Linked DNA regions of Pseudorhizobium banfieldiae. The main gene of each other region encodes a partner of the protein of the gene in region 2 in a complex. Links are inferred from orthologs where the notes say so. Each region holds a gene or a part of one and is shown on either strand. Other genes may lie near its edges. The genes, in order: hisF and hisH.

Evidence for each region.
Region 1: the proteins of hisH (region 2) and hisF are in contact, whole or in part, in a crystal structure (PDB 6RU0), measured with the Thermotoga maritima proteins. The link is inferred for Pseudorhizobium banfieldiae from one-to-one orthologs. Residues at the interface, in WP_004080484.1 of Thermotoga maritima: Asn15, Arg18, Arg22, Arg117, Leu118, Pro119, His120, Met121, Gly122, Trp123, Asn124, Asn134, Gly135, Tyr136, Tyr138, Val140, Tyr158, Glu180, Lys181, Ser182, Ser183, Lys184, Ile185; in WP_004080486.1 of Thermotoga maritima: Met1, Leu2, Ala3, Arg5, Ser40, Glu41, Asp45, Glu46, Ala70, Glu71, Ile73, Asp74, Ile75, Pro76, Phe77, Asp98, Lys99, Ser122, Gln123, Glu161, Thr195, Leu196, Asn247, Arg249, Glu251.

The regions. Positions count from the first base shown.
Region 1 is NZ_FO082820.1:3,817,248-3,823,520, forward strand. Bases 1-2,993 are described here. They hold hisF (imidazole glycerol phosphate synthase subunit HisF), read right to left. Parts: upstream 1,889-2,993; coding sequence 1,112-1,888; downstream 1-1,111. Other genes in these bases: coaA (type I pantothenate kinase), read right to left, coding at 1-776; NT26_RS18445 (phosphoribosyl-ATP diphosphatase), read right to left, coding at 773-1,093; hisA (1-(5-phosphoribosyl)-5-[(5-phosphoribosylamino)methylideneamino]imidazole-4-carboxamide isomerase), read right to left, coding at 1,885-2,628; hisH (imidazole glycerol phosphate synthase subunit HisH), read right to left, coding at 2,632-2,993. Also shown: more of hisH, read right to left, coding at 2,994-3,282; NT26_RS18465 (DUF2628 domain-containing protein), read right to left, coding at 3,282-3,758; imidazoleglycerol-phosphate dehydratase HisB, read right to left, coding at 3,776-4,381; ATP-dependent protease subunit HslV, read left to right, coding at 4,564-5,088; ATP-dependent protease ATPase subunit HslU, read left to right, coding at 5,157-6,273.
Region 2 is NZ_FO082820.1:3,054,291-3,060,496, reverse strand. Bases 2,834-5,759 are described here. They hold hisH (imidazole glycerol phosphate synthase subunit HisH), read right to left. Parts: upstream 4,655-5,759; coding sequence 4,013-4,654; downstream 2,834-4,012. Other genes in these bases: NT26_RS14985 (N-acetyl sugar amidotransferase), read right to left, coding at 5,436-5,759; hisF (imidazole glycerol phosphate synthase subunit HisF), read right to left, coding at 4,651-5,427; NT26_RS15000 (acetyltransferase), read right to left, coding at 3,372-4,016; NT26_RS15005 (nucleotidyltransferase family protein), read right to left, coding at 2,834-3,334. Outside these bases: NT26_RS22800 (hypothetical protein), read right to left, coding at 1-352; NT26_RS23150 (hypothetical protein), read left to right, coding at 550-696; NT26_RS15010 (hypothetical protein), read right to left, coding at 882-2,276; more of NT26_RS15005, read right to left, coding at 2,273-2,833; more of NT26_RS14985, read right to left, coding at 5,760-6,206. UniProt on the Escherichia coli protein: IGPS catalyzes the conversion of PRFAR and glutamine to IGP, AICAR and glutamate. The HisH subunit catalyzes the hydrolysis of glutamine to glutamate and ammonia as part of the synthesis of IGP and AICAR.

The DNA.
Region 1 (6,273 bases), 760 kb from region 2 along the record:
CGAAGCTTCATGAAGCGCTCGACATACCAGTTATGGATCAGCGCCTCGTCCGCGTCGATATAGATCGAGAAGTCGAAGAAGTCCGAAACCATGGGCACGAACTTGCCATCCGCCGGCAGATCGCGGGACTGCAGCACGTTGATGCCTTCGAAGATCAGGATGTCCGGGCGATCGACTACAGTGAATTCATCAGGGAGCACGTCATAGGTGAGGTGGGAATAGCGTGGTGCCTTGACGTTCGGCTGGCCGGCCTTGATCGCCGAGAGGAAGCGCAACAGCGCGCCGATGTCGTAGCTTTCCGGAAAGCCCTTCCGTTCCATCAGGTTCTCGCGCCTGAGCACTGCATTGGGGTGGAGAAAGCCGTCGGTGGTGATCAGGTCCACCTTCGGGCTGGAGGGCCAGCGGGCCAGCAGCTCCTTCAGGATACGCGCCGTCGTGGACTTGCCGACCGCCACGGAGCCCGCAATGCCAATGACGAAGGGTGTCTTGGTGACGTCGGACAGGCTGAGGAACCGGTTGCGCTGCTGGAACAGCAGCAGCGAAGCCTCCACATGCGCCGAAAGAAGCCGTGACAGCGACAGGTAGATGCGCCGGACCTCGTCGAGATCAATCGGGTCGTCGAGGGAGCGCAGCCGTGCCACCTCGTCGAAAGTCAGCGTCAAAGGCGTATCCGCTCGGAAACGCGCCCACTCCGCCGATGTGAAGACGTGGTAGGGCGAGTAGGTCGCGGAAGAGGATTGCTCGGTGCCTTCAGCCGGTTGCGCTGCCGGGGTCATGATGGACGGTTCGCCTTTTCCTGCAGGCCGGACTGGGCGGTCCGCCGCTGAAGTTCGTCCAGCACATCCTTGAGCGGAATCCCGGCGATATTCAATACGACCATTAGGTGATAAAGGAGGTCCGCGCTTTCGCTCACCAACTCCGGCCGCCCCTGCGAAACCGCGGCGATCACCGTCTCGACGGCTTCCTCACCGAGTTTCTTGGCGGCCTTTGTCTGACCGGCGGCTACGAGTTTCGCCGTCCAGGACTCATCGGTTGCAGCCTTGGCACGCGTTGCGACGATCCGCTCGAGATCGCTGAGGGAGAAATCGCTCATCTTCTGTCTCCAGCGACGTCAGTATAGCCGCATCGCGATGCCGTGCTCGGCCATGTAACGCTTGGCTTCGCCGACGGTATAGGTCCCGAAGTGAAATATCGAGGCCGCCAGAACGGCGGTGGCATGACCGTCCCGAATGCCGGCCACGAGGTCATCGAGCGTGCCGACGCCTCCGGAGGCGACGACCGGAACCTTCACGCTGTCGGCAATCGCCTTGGTCAGCGCAATGTCGTAACCGCTCTTGGTGCCGTCGCGGTCCATCGAGGTGACCAGCAGCTCGCCGGCGCCCTTGTCGACAACCTTGGCGGCGAATTCCAGCGCATCGATGCCCGTGGCCTGGCGACCGCCATGGGTGAAGATCTCCCAGCGATCCAGTTCTCCGGCCGAAGAGACCTTTTTGGCATCGATCGACACGACGATGCACTGATTGCCGAATTTGTCGGCGGCCTCGGCAACGAAATCCGGGCTTTTCACGGCGGCGGAATTGATCGAAACCTTGTCCGCGCCGGCAAGCAGAAGCCTCCGGATATCGCCGACGCTGCGTACGCCGCCGCCGACCGTCAGCGGCATGAAGCAATGGTCTGCGGTTCGGGCAACGACGTCGAAGATGGTCTCGCGATTATCCGAAGACGCGGTGATGTCGAGGAAGCAGAGCTCGTCAGCGCCGGCGGCGTCATAGGCCTTGGCCGCCTCGACCGGATCGCCGGCATCGATCAAGTCGACGAAATTGACACCCTTGACGACGCGACCGTCCTTGACGTCGAGGCACGGGATGACGCGGGCCTTGAGGCTCATGCGGCCTCTCCTTTCTGCTTGCGGATCAGCGCCAGCGCCTCGGCCGGATCGATCCGGCCGTCATAGAGCGCGCGACCGGATATCGCGCCTTCCAGACGTGCGGCATCAGGCTGCAGCATCCGCCGTATGTCGTCGATCGATGCAAGGCCTCCGGAGGCGATGACGGGGATCGACACCGCATTCGCGAGTTCTAGGGTCGACTCCCAGTTGATGCCGGTCAGGATGCCGTCGCGGTCGATGTCCGTGTAGATGATCGCTGAGACGCCGGCGCCTTCGAACTTCTGGGCGAGCTCGATGACGCCGAGCTCGGAAGCCTCCGCCCAGCCCTCGACGGCGACCTTGCCGCCCTTGGCATCGATGCCGACGGCGATCTTGCCGGGAAATTCTTTGCAGGCTTCGATGACCAGTGCGGGATCGCGCACCGCCACGGTGCCGAGGATGACGCGCGCCAGTCCGCGCGACAGCCAGTTCTCGATATGTGCGAGCGTGCGAATGCCGCCACCGAGCTGCACCGGGTTCTTCGTTGCCTTCAGGATAGCATCTACGGCCGCGCCGTTGACGCTTTCGCCGGCGAAGGCGCCGTTCAGGTCGACCACATGCAGCCACTCGAAGCCCTGGTCTTCGAAGGCTTTCGCCTGGGCTGCCGGGTCAGCATTATATACGGTGGCCTGCTCCATGTCGCCGAGCTTGAGGCGCACGCACTGGCCGTCCTTGAGGTCGATGGCGGGAAAGAGGATCATGCTTCAGGGCTTCCATCGCAGAAAATTGGCGATCAGTGCGAGACCCAGGGTCTGGCTCTTCTCCGGGTGGAATTGCGAGCCGGCCATGTTGTCGCGGGCCACGAAGGCGGTCATTGGTCCACCGTAGTCGGTGGTCGCCACGACGTCCTGCGGGTTCTTTGCCGCCAGATGATAGGAGTGGACGAAATAGGCGTGCAGTCCATCCGGTCCGGTCGGGATTCCATCGAAGAGAGGGTGAGGGCGCTTCAGGTCGAGCGTATTCCAGCCAATCTGCGGGATCTTCAGGTTCGGATCGGAAGGCTCCATTTCCCTGACGTCGCCTTCGATCCAGCCAAGGCCATGCGTGACCGTCTTCTCGAGCCCGCGGGATGACATGAGCTGCATGCCGACGCAGATGCCGAAGAAGGGCCGGCCATTTTTCTCGACCGCCTGAACCAGCGCGTCGTGCATTCCGGGGACGGCGTCGAGCCCGGCGCGGCAGTCTGCATAGGCGCCGACGCCCGGCAGGACGATCCGATCGGCCGCGGCAACCACATCCGCCTTGTCGGTCAGCTCGACCGTGGCACTTAGGCCCCCCTCGTGCGCGGCACGTTCGAAGGCCTTGGTCGCAGACCTGAGATTGCCGGAGCCGTAGTCGATGATCGCGACGCGCATCAGCGTCCTCCCTGGTCGAAGAGGCCAATCCCGCCACGGTCCCACCCTGCTGCGGAGGGGGTGCGAACGGAATTTACCCAGTTGGCAGCGGCGACCGGGGCCGTCGAAGCCTGAGGCAGGCCTGCAAAGTAAATTTCCTCGGCGGTATCGAGATCCGCTGCCATGACAACGTCCTGCAGCGCCCACCCGCGCCGGATGAGGCTCTCGCTATAGAAGTGCCGTCCTTCCAGTGCAACGAGAAGATTGATGGAAAGGGCGGCGAGAAATCCCACCACCGCAAATCCGGAAACCTGCATCAGCTGGCCGGCGGCAACCTGTGCAAGGAAGACAGCCAGTGCCGCGAGCCACAGCCGCTTGGTCAGGAGCCAGATCCATGGAAAGAACAGCGCAAGCCAGGAGAAGCGGTCGGCAAGGATCACGGTCTTCTCGTGATCCGGATCTGTGCCCGGAGGGGTGAGAATAAGATAACTCTTCAACTTTGCTCCTTGGCCGCTCAGACCAGCGTTCCCTTCGTGGAGGGGACACGGCCTGCCTGGCGCGGGTCGATCTCGGTTGCCGTTCGGAGGCAACGTGCCACCGCCTTGAAGCAGGTCTCGGCGATATGGTGGTTGTTGGCGCCGTAGTAGTTGAAGATGTGCAGCGTGATGCCGGCATTCTGGGCGAATGCCTGGAAGAATTCACGCACCAATTCCGTATCGAAGCTGCCGACCTTCGGGGAACTGAACTCGACATTCCAGACCAGGAAGGGTCGGCCCGACAGGTCGACCGCTGCCTTGGTCATCGTTTCGTCCATGGCAAGATCGAGCGAGGCATAGCGCGTGATCCCGCGGCGGTCGCCGAGGGCCCGGGAGATCGCCTGGCCGATCGCGATGCCCGTATCCTCAACCGTGTGGTGGTCGTCGATATGGAGGTCGCCCTCGACCGCGATCTCCATGTCGATCAGCGAGTGGCGGGCCAACTGGTCGAGCATGTGATCGAAGAAGCCGACGCCCGTGGAGATCTGCGAGGTTCCCGTTCCGTCGAGGTTGACGGTGACGGAGACCGATGTCTCGTTCGTCTTGCGGGAAACCGATCCCATGCGCGCGGCGATTTCGGCCATTGTCTGCTCCATGCGAGTGTCGTGCGCTCCATAACAGGCGGCCTGCCAAATATCCAGCAAAAGCGCGGCGCGCCTTCCGATAGGCTCGGCTTGATTTGCAATCATGAGATCCCCGCTTACATAGGCATCAACAGGGCGCAAAGCCTCCAACGCAAGGAGCCTTCGAGGCAAACGGGTAAAGAATGACAACGATCATAACGGTCCGAAAGGGCGGCAAGGTCATCATGGCTGGCGATGGCCAGGTGAGCCTCGGCCAGACAGTGATGAAGGGCAACGCCCGCAAGGTCCGCCGCATCGGCAAGGGTGAGGTGATAGCCGGTTTTGCCGGCGCAACGGCGGATGCCTTCACGCTGCTCGACCGGCTGGAGAAGAAGCTCGAGCAATATCCCGGTCAGTTGATGCGGGCTGCCGTGGAACTAGCCAAGGACTGGCGGACCGATAAGTATCTTCGCAATCTCGAGGCGATGATGCTGGTGGCCGACAAGACCATCACGCTCGCCGTCACCGGCAATGGGGATGTGCTGGAGCCCGAGCACGGCACGATCGCCATCGGTTCTGGTGGGAACTATGCGTATGCGGCGGCGCGGGCACTGATGGACAGCGACAGGTCGGCGGAGGAAATAGCCCGCACCGCGCTCGATATCGCCGCCGAGATTTGCGTCTACACGAACCACAATCTCGTTGTTGAGGCGCTGGACGCCGAGTAATGACATTCAGGAATGGGTCCCCGCCCGGGCTTTCGGGAGCCGGGCGGCAGGAACGCCAAGAGGACATCATGACAAACTTCTCCCCCCGCGAGATCGTCTCCGAACTCGACCGTCACATCATCGGGCAGCACGATGCCAAGCGCGCCGTGGCTATCGCATTGCGCAACCGCTGGCGTCGCCAGCAGCTCGACGAGAGCCTGCGCGATGAGGTGATGCCGAAGAACATCCTGATGATCGGCCCGACCGGTGTCGGCAAGACCGAGATCTCGCGGCGTCTGGCAAAGCTTGCCGGCGCCCCCTTCATCAAGGTCGAGGCCACCAAGTTCACCGAGGTTGGCTACGTCGGCCGCGATGTCGAGCAGATCATCCGCGACCTCGTCGAGGTCGGCATCGGCCTGGTGCGCGAGAAGAAGCGCGCCGAGGTGCAGGCGAAGGCGCATATGAGTGCCGAAGAACGTGTCCTCGATGCGCTGGTTGGCCCAACCGCGTCGCCGGCAACCCGCGACAGCTTCCGCAAGAAGCTCCGCAATGGTGAGCTGGACGACAAGGAGATTGAGATCGAGGTGGCCGACAGCGGCTCCGGCATGCCCGGTTTCGAGATCCCGGGCATGCCCGGCGCCAATATCGGTGTCCTGAACCTCTCGGAAATGTTCGGCAAGGCCCTCGGAGGCCGCACCAAGAAGGTGCGAACCACCGTCTCCAAGTCCTATGGCGAACTCATCAGGGATGAATCCGACAAGCTCATCGACAATGAGGTCATCCAGCGCGAGGCGGTACGCGCGGTGGAAAATGACGGCATCGTCTTCCTCGACGAGATCGACAAGATCGCAGCCCGTGACGGCGGCCTGGGCGCCGGCGTTTCGCGCGAGGGCGTGCAGCGTGACCTCCTGCCGCTGGTCGAGGGAACGACGGTCGCAACCAAATATGGGCCGGTCAAGACCGATCATGTCCTCTTCATCGCCTCCGGTGCCTTCCATGTGGCGAAGCCGTCGGATCTCCTGCCGGAGCTGCAGGGTCGCCTTCCAATCCGCGTCGAACTGCGCCCGCTGACGAAGGAGGATTTCCGCCGCATCCTGACCGAGACGGAGGCAAGTCTGATCCGCCAGTACAAGGCGCTGATGGAGACAGAGCAGCTAAGCCTGGACTTCACGGAGGACGCCATCGATGCGCTAGCCGATGTCGCCG
Region 2 (6,206 bases):
ACTGTTCAGACAAACCGAGCCACCTCTCAAGACCGCAGATAAAAAAGAGGTAGAAAAAACTCGTTGTGCTAATCCGGGCGGGGTCGAGCAATTCCCGATAGGGGCTGGAAAGGCTGGACAGAATGGCAATAGCGCACATCAAAATGCCGGCTGCGGCGGCGAAGAGCGCAATATCACTGAGCGGCCTCGTCATCCGCATGAACAGTGCCATAACGCAAATCAAAAGGATAGCGAATGCAAACAAGTAATAGGGTACGGTCGGATAGCTTATAGGAATTGCGGCCAGAACACCCAGCCAGTAAGCGAGGCGATCGTCGCTCGGCGTTCTATCGTGCACGATCACGGTTCTCAAGGCGACCTCGCCAGGGGCCTCTTTAGCCCCAAAAGTGCTTCATGTTGGCGTTGCTGTTCCTCGTCAAATCTATTGCCAAGAGCGCTGGCTGGGTTGCCCGCGACGATACTGTAGGGGGCAACATTCCTCGTTACAACTGAACCCGCTGCTACGATCGCGCCTTGGCCCATCGTGATACCGTTGAGGATAATGGCCCCATGACCGATCCAGCAATTGTCTTCGATCGTGGTTCGGCGCCAATGTTCTCGCGGCGCGGCGAATGTGGCTATTCCTGGGGTGCGAAAGATGTGGTCACCTCCAACAATGGCAACATTGTTTGCCAACATGACATCATTTCCGATTGAAATGTCTCCGTCCAGGTATGAGTAAGCGCCGATATAAACATCTGTTCCAACAGATACGCGGCCTTTGGAGACAAACAATCGCTTGCCTAAACGAACGTTCTCGCCGACCTCACGAAAGTCGTAGATTAGATTAATCTGGAACCATGTGAGCGTTCTTATCGCAAGTCGCTTAAGACGAACTCTCATCACTCCCGCCTCGCTGCACCGTGGGATTTCACCCAGCCTTCGATCGTTGGTGCAAGGGTTTGCAGATCGAAATGTTGATACTCGCCTTCCAGATAGAGCTCAGGGGAGAAGGAGACGTCCTTGAAAACGGCGATGTCCCCCGCGCCGATCAGATCATAGAACGCGGTGGAATTGATCATCAAGAAGAGGCAGCGGCCAAACTCAATATGATTCCACTCTGTAGCAACACTGCAGTCTCTCAATCTTCCGCTTAGGTGCTGAGGGTTCGCATTGGGATGTACCTTCACATATTTGGAGACATGGGCCGGAAGCTTCAGCGCGTCTAAGCGTTCCATGATCTGTTCTTCTACATCGGCTTCCGCCGGCAGCCCCGCACCGCGGAAGTCCTGATGAACGAAAACCACTGACGCGCGGCCGTTCGTCGGAGACGGCGGTTCCGCCAGAACGAAGTTAGCGGTCTGCCGAGGTACGAATTGCGTTTCCGGAGAGCTCCGGCCGTAAAATTCTCGCTGGCTGGCCGTAAGGTACCTGAAGTGACTGTAGGCCGTGCGCGGACAATAAAATCCAACACCATGAGCTGAGTTCACATAGTGCAGGCCGGCCACGCGGAATGCCTGACCTGCGGCTACGGCACCAAGCTCGAACTCGTCGCTCGTGAAGACAGGCCCAGCGCCAGATCGGACGACCTCCGAAGCAAAGTCGACAAACGCGTCGCGTTCGAACTTCGCCATGGCGAGAGCACGGTCGTTTCCCCCGGCAGCAATGAGACCGGCTGCTGAGGAAAGACGATAGGGCAGGCCATCTCGCGTCCAGTCGATCCGCTGGCGCCTCAACTCGTCGAGGAATTCCTTCTGGCGGTGCCGATTGAGCGGAAAGGGGAAAACGCGAACCTGAGCGTTCTTGACCTCACGTGCGTACATCTTCAGCGTCACTTCGACCCACGCGCGAACCACCGCCTTACCCCCGACATAGGGCCTCCGCCTCATCCTATAAAGACGGTGAGCGATCGCTTTTGCTGCTGTTGTCAAGGCTGCCCTTCTGCTGACCAGTTCCGCGTTAAGGCTCTGATTCTCAACGATCGGCATCTGAGGCCGGAAGCGTCTCAAAACGGCACTGATGTTCGGCGCTACCTGCAGTTCCGTGACGGCTTCTGGATCTCTTTCAAAGACGAACAATGCTGCACTCACATCGCGAATAAGGGGCGACTTCAGAGCCAGCAGATTATGTAGCACCGGTTCAACCCCGGGGGAGGTGCATATTGCCTGCGCGTACGCACCTGCCAGATCGTAATGCGCTTGCCGTTGGAAAACGTCTGCGGATAATTCCTCCCGCAGGCTCCAACCATCAACGGAACGGCCATCGGCAAACCGGACGATAACTGAGCGCGCTGTCACGTCGCCGACCTCGGCTCGCTTTCGCCGAACGCATCAATAGCGCGGCTCAGATCGTCTGGCTTTCCGACATCAAGCCAATATTCGTGCAAGGGGAACGCGACCCGGCGGTCGGGGTGGACTTGGTCGAAGAGGGAGGGCATGTCGAAAAAGCGATCGGGCGGGATCAGGTCCAAGATCTCGGGACTGATGACGTAGATGCCGGCGTTGACGAAGAAGTCGAAGACCGGTTTTTCCGAAAAGCCAGTGATGTGGTGTTTTCTCACGTCCACCACGCCGTAAGGCACCTGATATTGGTAGCGGTTAAGGCCCATCGTCGCCAGCGCGGCGTTCTCGTAGTGGAAGGCCAGCATTTGGCCGAAGTTTATTGATGTGAGGATATCGCCGTTCATCACGATCAGCGGCTTTTCCGGCCGCTCCCCCAGCAGCGACAGCGCCCCGGCAGTGCCCATGCGCTTGGTTTCGCGGACATAGTCGATCTGAAGGCCAAACGCCGCGCCGTCGCCAAAATGGCCCTCGATGATTCCGGCGAGATGATTGACACACAGTGACACCTGACGGAAGCCCTGCTCGCGGAAACGCTCCAGAATTCGCTCCAAAATCGGGCGCCCGCCCACCTCAATCATCGGCTTCGGCACCGTCTCAGTGATCGGGCGCAGGCGCGTGCCGAGCCCACCTGCCATGATGACGACCCGGTGCGCGGCGGGATCGGGGAGCTCAATCTGGTCAGCGAGGTGCAGGCCGACCACAACACCCTCTGCGTCCACCACTGGCATCTGGAAGATCATCTCGCGCTTCAGAATGGCGGCGATTTCGGCCATCGGGGTGCCGAGCGGGACGGAGCGAGGATGGCGGTGCATCACGTCGCCGGCGGTGGATTCCAGCGTCGCGCCTCGCAGGATCGCGCGTCGGATGTCCCCATCGGTGATTGTGCCGATCAGGCGGAATTGCTCATCGACGACCAGCGCGATCTGGCCGCCACTCGCCTCGATGCGGGCGACGGCGTCAGCGAGCTTGTGCGTCTCGCTCAAACTGATCGATTTCAGCGTGCTCGTGTCCATTCTGTTCCTGACCTTTTGCGGCCCCGTGTACTTGCCATTAGCGCGCCGGCGTTCCCTTGACCAAGGCTCCGGCTGCTACCCCGCGGACCACCGTTGACCCGGCGGCGACAGTCGCGCCGCGCTCGATGCGCAGGTTCTGCAGGATGACTGCGCCGGCTCCGACGTGGCAACCGTCCTCAAGTAAAATGCCGCCCGACAAGACGGCGCCGGGGGCAACATGGACATGATCGCCGATCCGGCAGTCGTGGTCGATGGAGGCGCGCGTGTTAACGATAACGTTGCGGCCAATTTCGACTCGGGGCTGGATCACAGCACCTGCCATCACGATGGTGCCCTCGCCGATAAGCGCCGACCTGGCAACGATCGCTGACGGGTGAATTGCGGTAAGGGGCGCGAGGCCGGCGGCTTCGCCCGCAATGAAGAGCCGCGTGCGCAGCTCGCCCCCACCCCTAGTTGAGCCGACCGCGACGATGTAATGAGTGAGGAGGCGTGAGGCAACAAGATGCGGAAGATCCGCATCCGTCCCGATGCACGGCAGACCGAGAATAGGTTGCGCAGCGCCCGTTTCGTCGGTGAATCCGGCGATCTCCATATCAGCGGCGGTGCTCACAATTGCCTGCAAGGCATCGATCACGACGACGGCATGCCCGCCACCGCCAATGCAGACGATCCGTCTCGTCATGTCGCGAGGAAGCGTTCGAGGATCCTTTGGCCGGCCCGGCCGCTGCGCTCTGGATGGAACTGCAGCCCGATGATATTGTCCCGACGTATCGCCGCGGTTACCTCAAGCCCGTCATAGTCAACATGCGCGATGCGCTGGGCCGGATCGGCCGGAATGCAATGATAGGAGTGGACGAAGTAGACGGCATCGCCCGTCTCATTCGCGCCTTCGAGCGGCGTTGCCTCCCAGTCCTCGCCGTTCGATGGTAGGAGCGACGCCCAGCCGATATGCGGCACGCGCAGATGCTGGCCTGATGGACTCTGTGGCGCGATGCGCTCGACGGAGCCGGGCACGAAGCCCAGCCCTTCGGTGTTGCCAAACTCGCTGGAGCGGTCCATAAGCACCTGCATGCCAATGCAGATGCCCAAGAATGGGCGCCCGGTAGAAACGAATTCCCGCAGTGCGTCGGAGATTCCCTTGCTGTGAAGTGCGTCCATGGCGCGTGCAAATGCGCCGACGCCCGGCAAGATCAGGCGGTCAGCGTTACGGATGGCCATTAGGTCGCCCGTCAACTCCGCCTCGCTGCCGATGGCGCGCAATGCGTTGCAAACCGAGAAGACGTTTCCGATGCCGTAGTTGACGACGATTGTGCCGCTCATGCCACCTTCTCCAGTCCTACGTGCCGAGTGCTGATGCCCGCTGCGTGGCAGGCATCGCGGAAATCGCCGAGCGTGTGCTTTTCAAGGTGCAGATCACGGGCGACGGCGACGGCACTGACGTCCGGGTTCTTCAGCACGTCGACAACGTGGCGCGGATTGCCTACACCGCCGGATGCGATGACCGGAATGTCGACCTCGCGGGCGATAGCGGAGATCAGTGCCGCATCCATGCCGCGACCGGTTCCGTCTTGGTCGATGGAGGTGACGAGAAGCTCACCCGCGCCAAGCTTTTGACCCTCGACAGCCCAGGCCACTGCGTCGCGGCCCGAATGGTTGCGGCCGTTGTCGGTCATAGCTTCCCAGCCGCCGGTTACCTGCTTCTTCGCCTCGATCGACAGAACGGTGGCCTGCGAGCCGTAGGTATCGGAGATCGCGCGCAAGATGTCAGGATCCTGCGTGGCGGCCGTGTTGACGGCGACCTTGTCGGCACCGACCGACAGCATCTCCCGGACTGCCTCCAAGCTGCGGATGCCACCGCCCACTGTAATCGGGATGAAGACTTCCGAGGCGACTTCGCGCACGATGCCCGAAAGGTTATTCCGGCCATAAAGGCTGGCAACGACGTCCATGTAGAGGAGCTCATCGGCACCTTGCTCGTAGTACAGCTTCGCGCGCTTCTTGGGGTCCCCCACTTTTCGCCAGCCTTCCAGATGTATGCCCTTGATCAGGTGCTCCATCTTCACGTCGAGGCGTGCAATCAGCCTTCTATTCATTATGGGTCTCAGTTTTCCTGGAAGACGGTGCGGCGCAGCTTCCACTCGCCGTTGTCATAGGCCCAAAGATGCGGTGAACGAAACCGGTTGGCGAGGGCGTCGAAGTAGTCGCGATCCATAATAGGATCTTCGAACTGGGCGGAAGCCTCCGGGAACATCTCGGACGGCAGGCTCAGATACTCGAACAGTTCTTCGGCGAAGCGCTCGGGGAACTCGCCGTCATAGCGCTTTACAAGCGCCACGCCTTCCTCGCGCTCGATGTCGCCAGAGCGGATCTCCTGCGCAGCATCGTAGCTGGTGCGACCAATGCCGAACTTCACATGGGTGGTATAATAGTGCAGGTCGTCGATACGGTCGTCAATCGAGTTGTACTTGGAATACGTGCCGGGAGTACGTTCCGGCGAGGCCTCGAAGCCGCCGTGCTCGACGGCGAAGTAATACGCCGCCTGCGGGTGCCACTTCAAATAGTAGCCGAGATAGTGGACCTCGATTCCCTTTTCTTCCAGAATGCGTGGATCAGACGGCATGTATGCGGACAGATCCGCCTTGCGGACGCCGAATTTCGACTGGAGATCGGCGACGGACACGCCGCCCAGATAGGTCTCCTCATCAGAGGCCATCGAGAAATAGTCGTAGTCGCGCTTAGCGCTTTCGTTGTCGGCGATCGGGTTGCCATATTCCGCCTCGTTCTCGCCGTAGAATATCAGCGGGATGCCCATCTTTGCCGCGAAGCCCGGCGCGAAGCCCTTCTGGCCGATGATGAAGGGCTGAAACGGGTG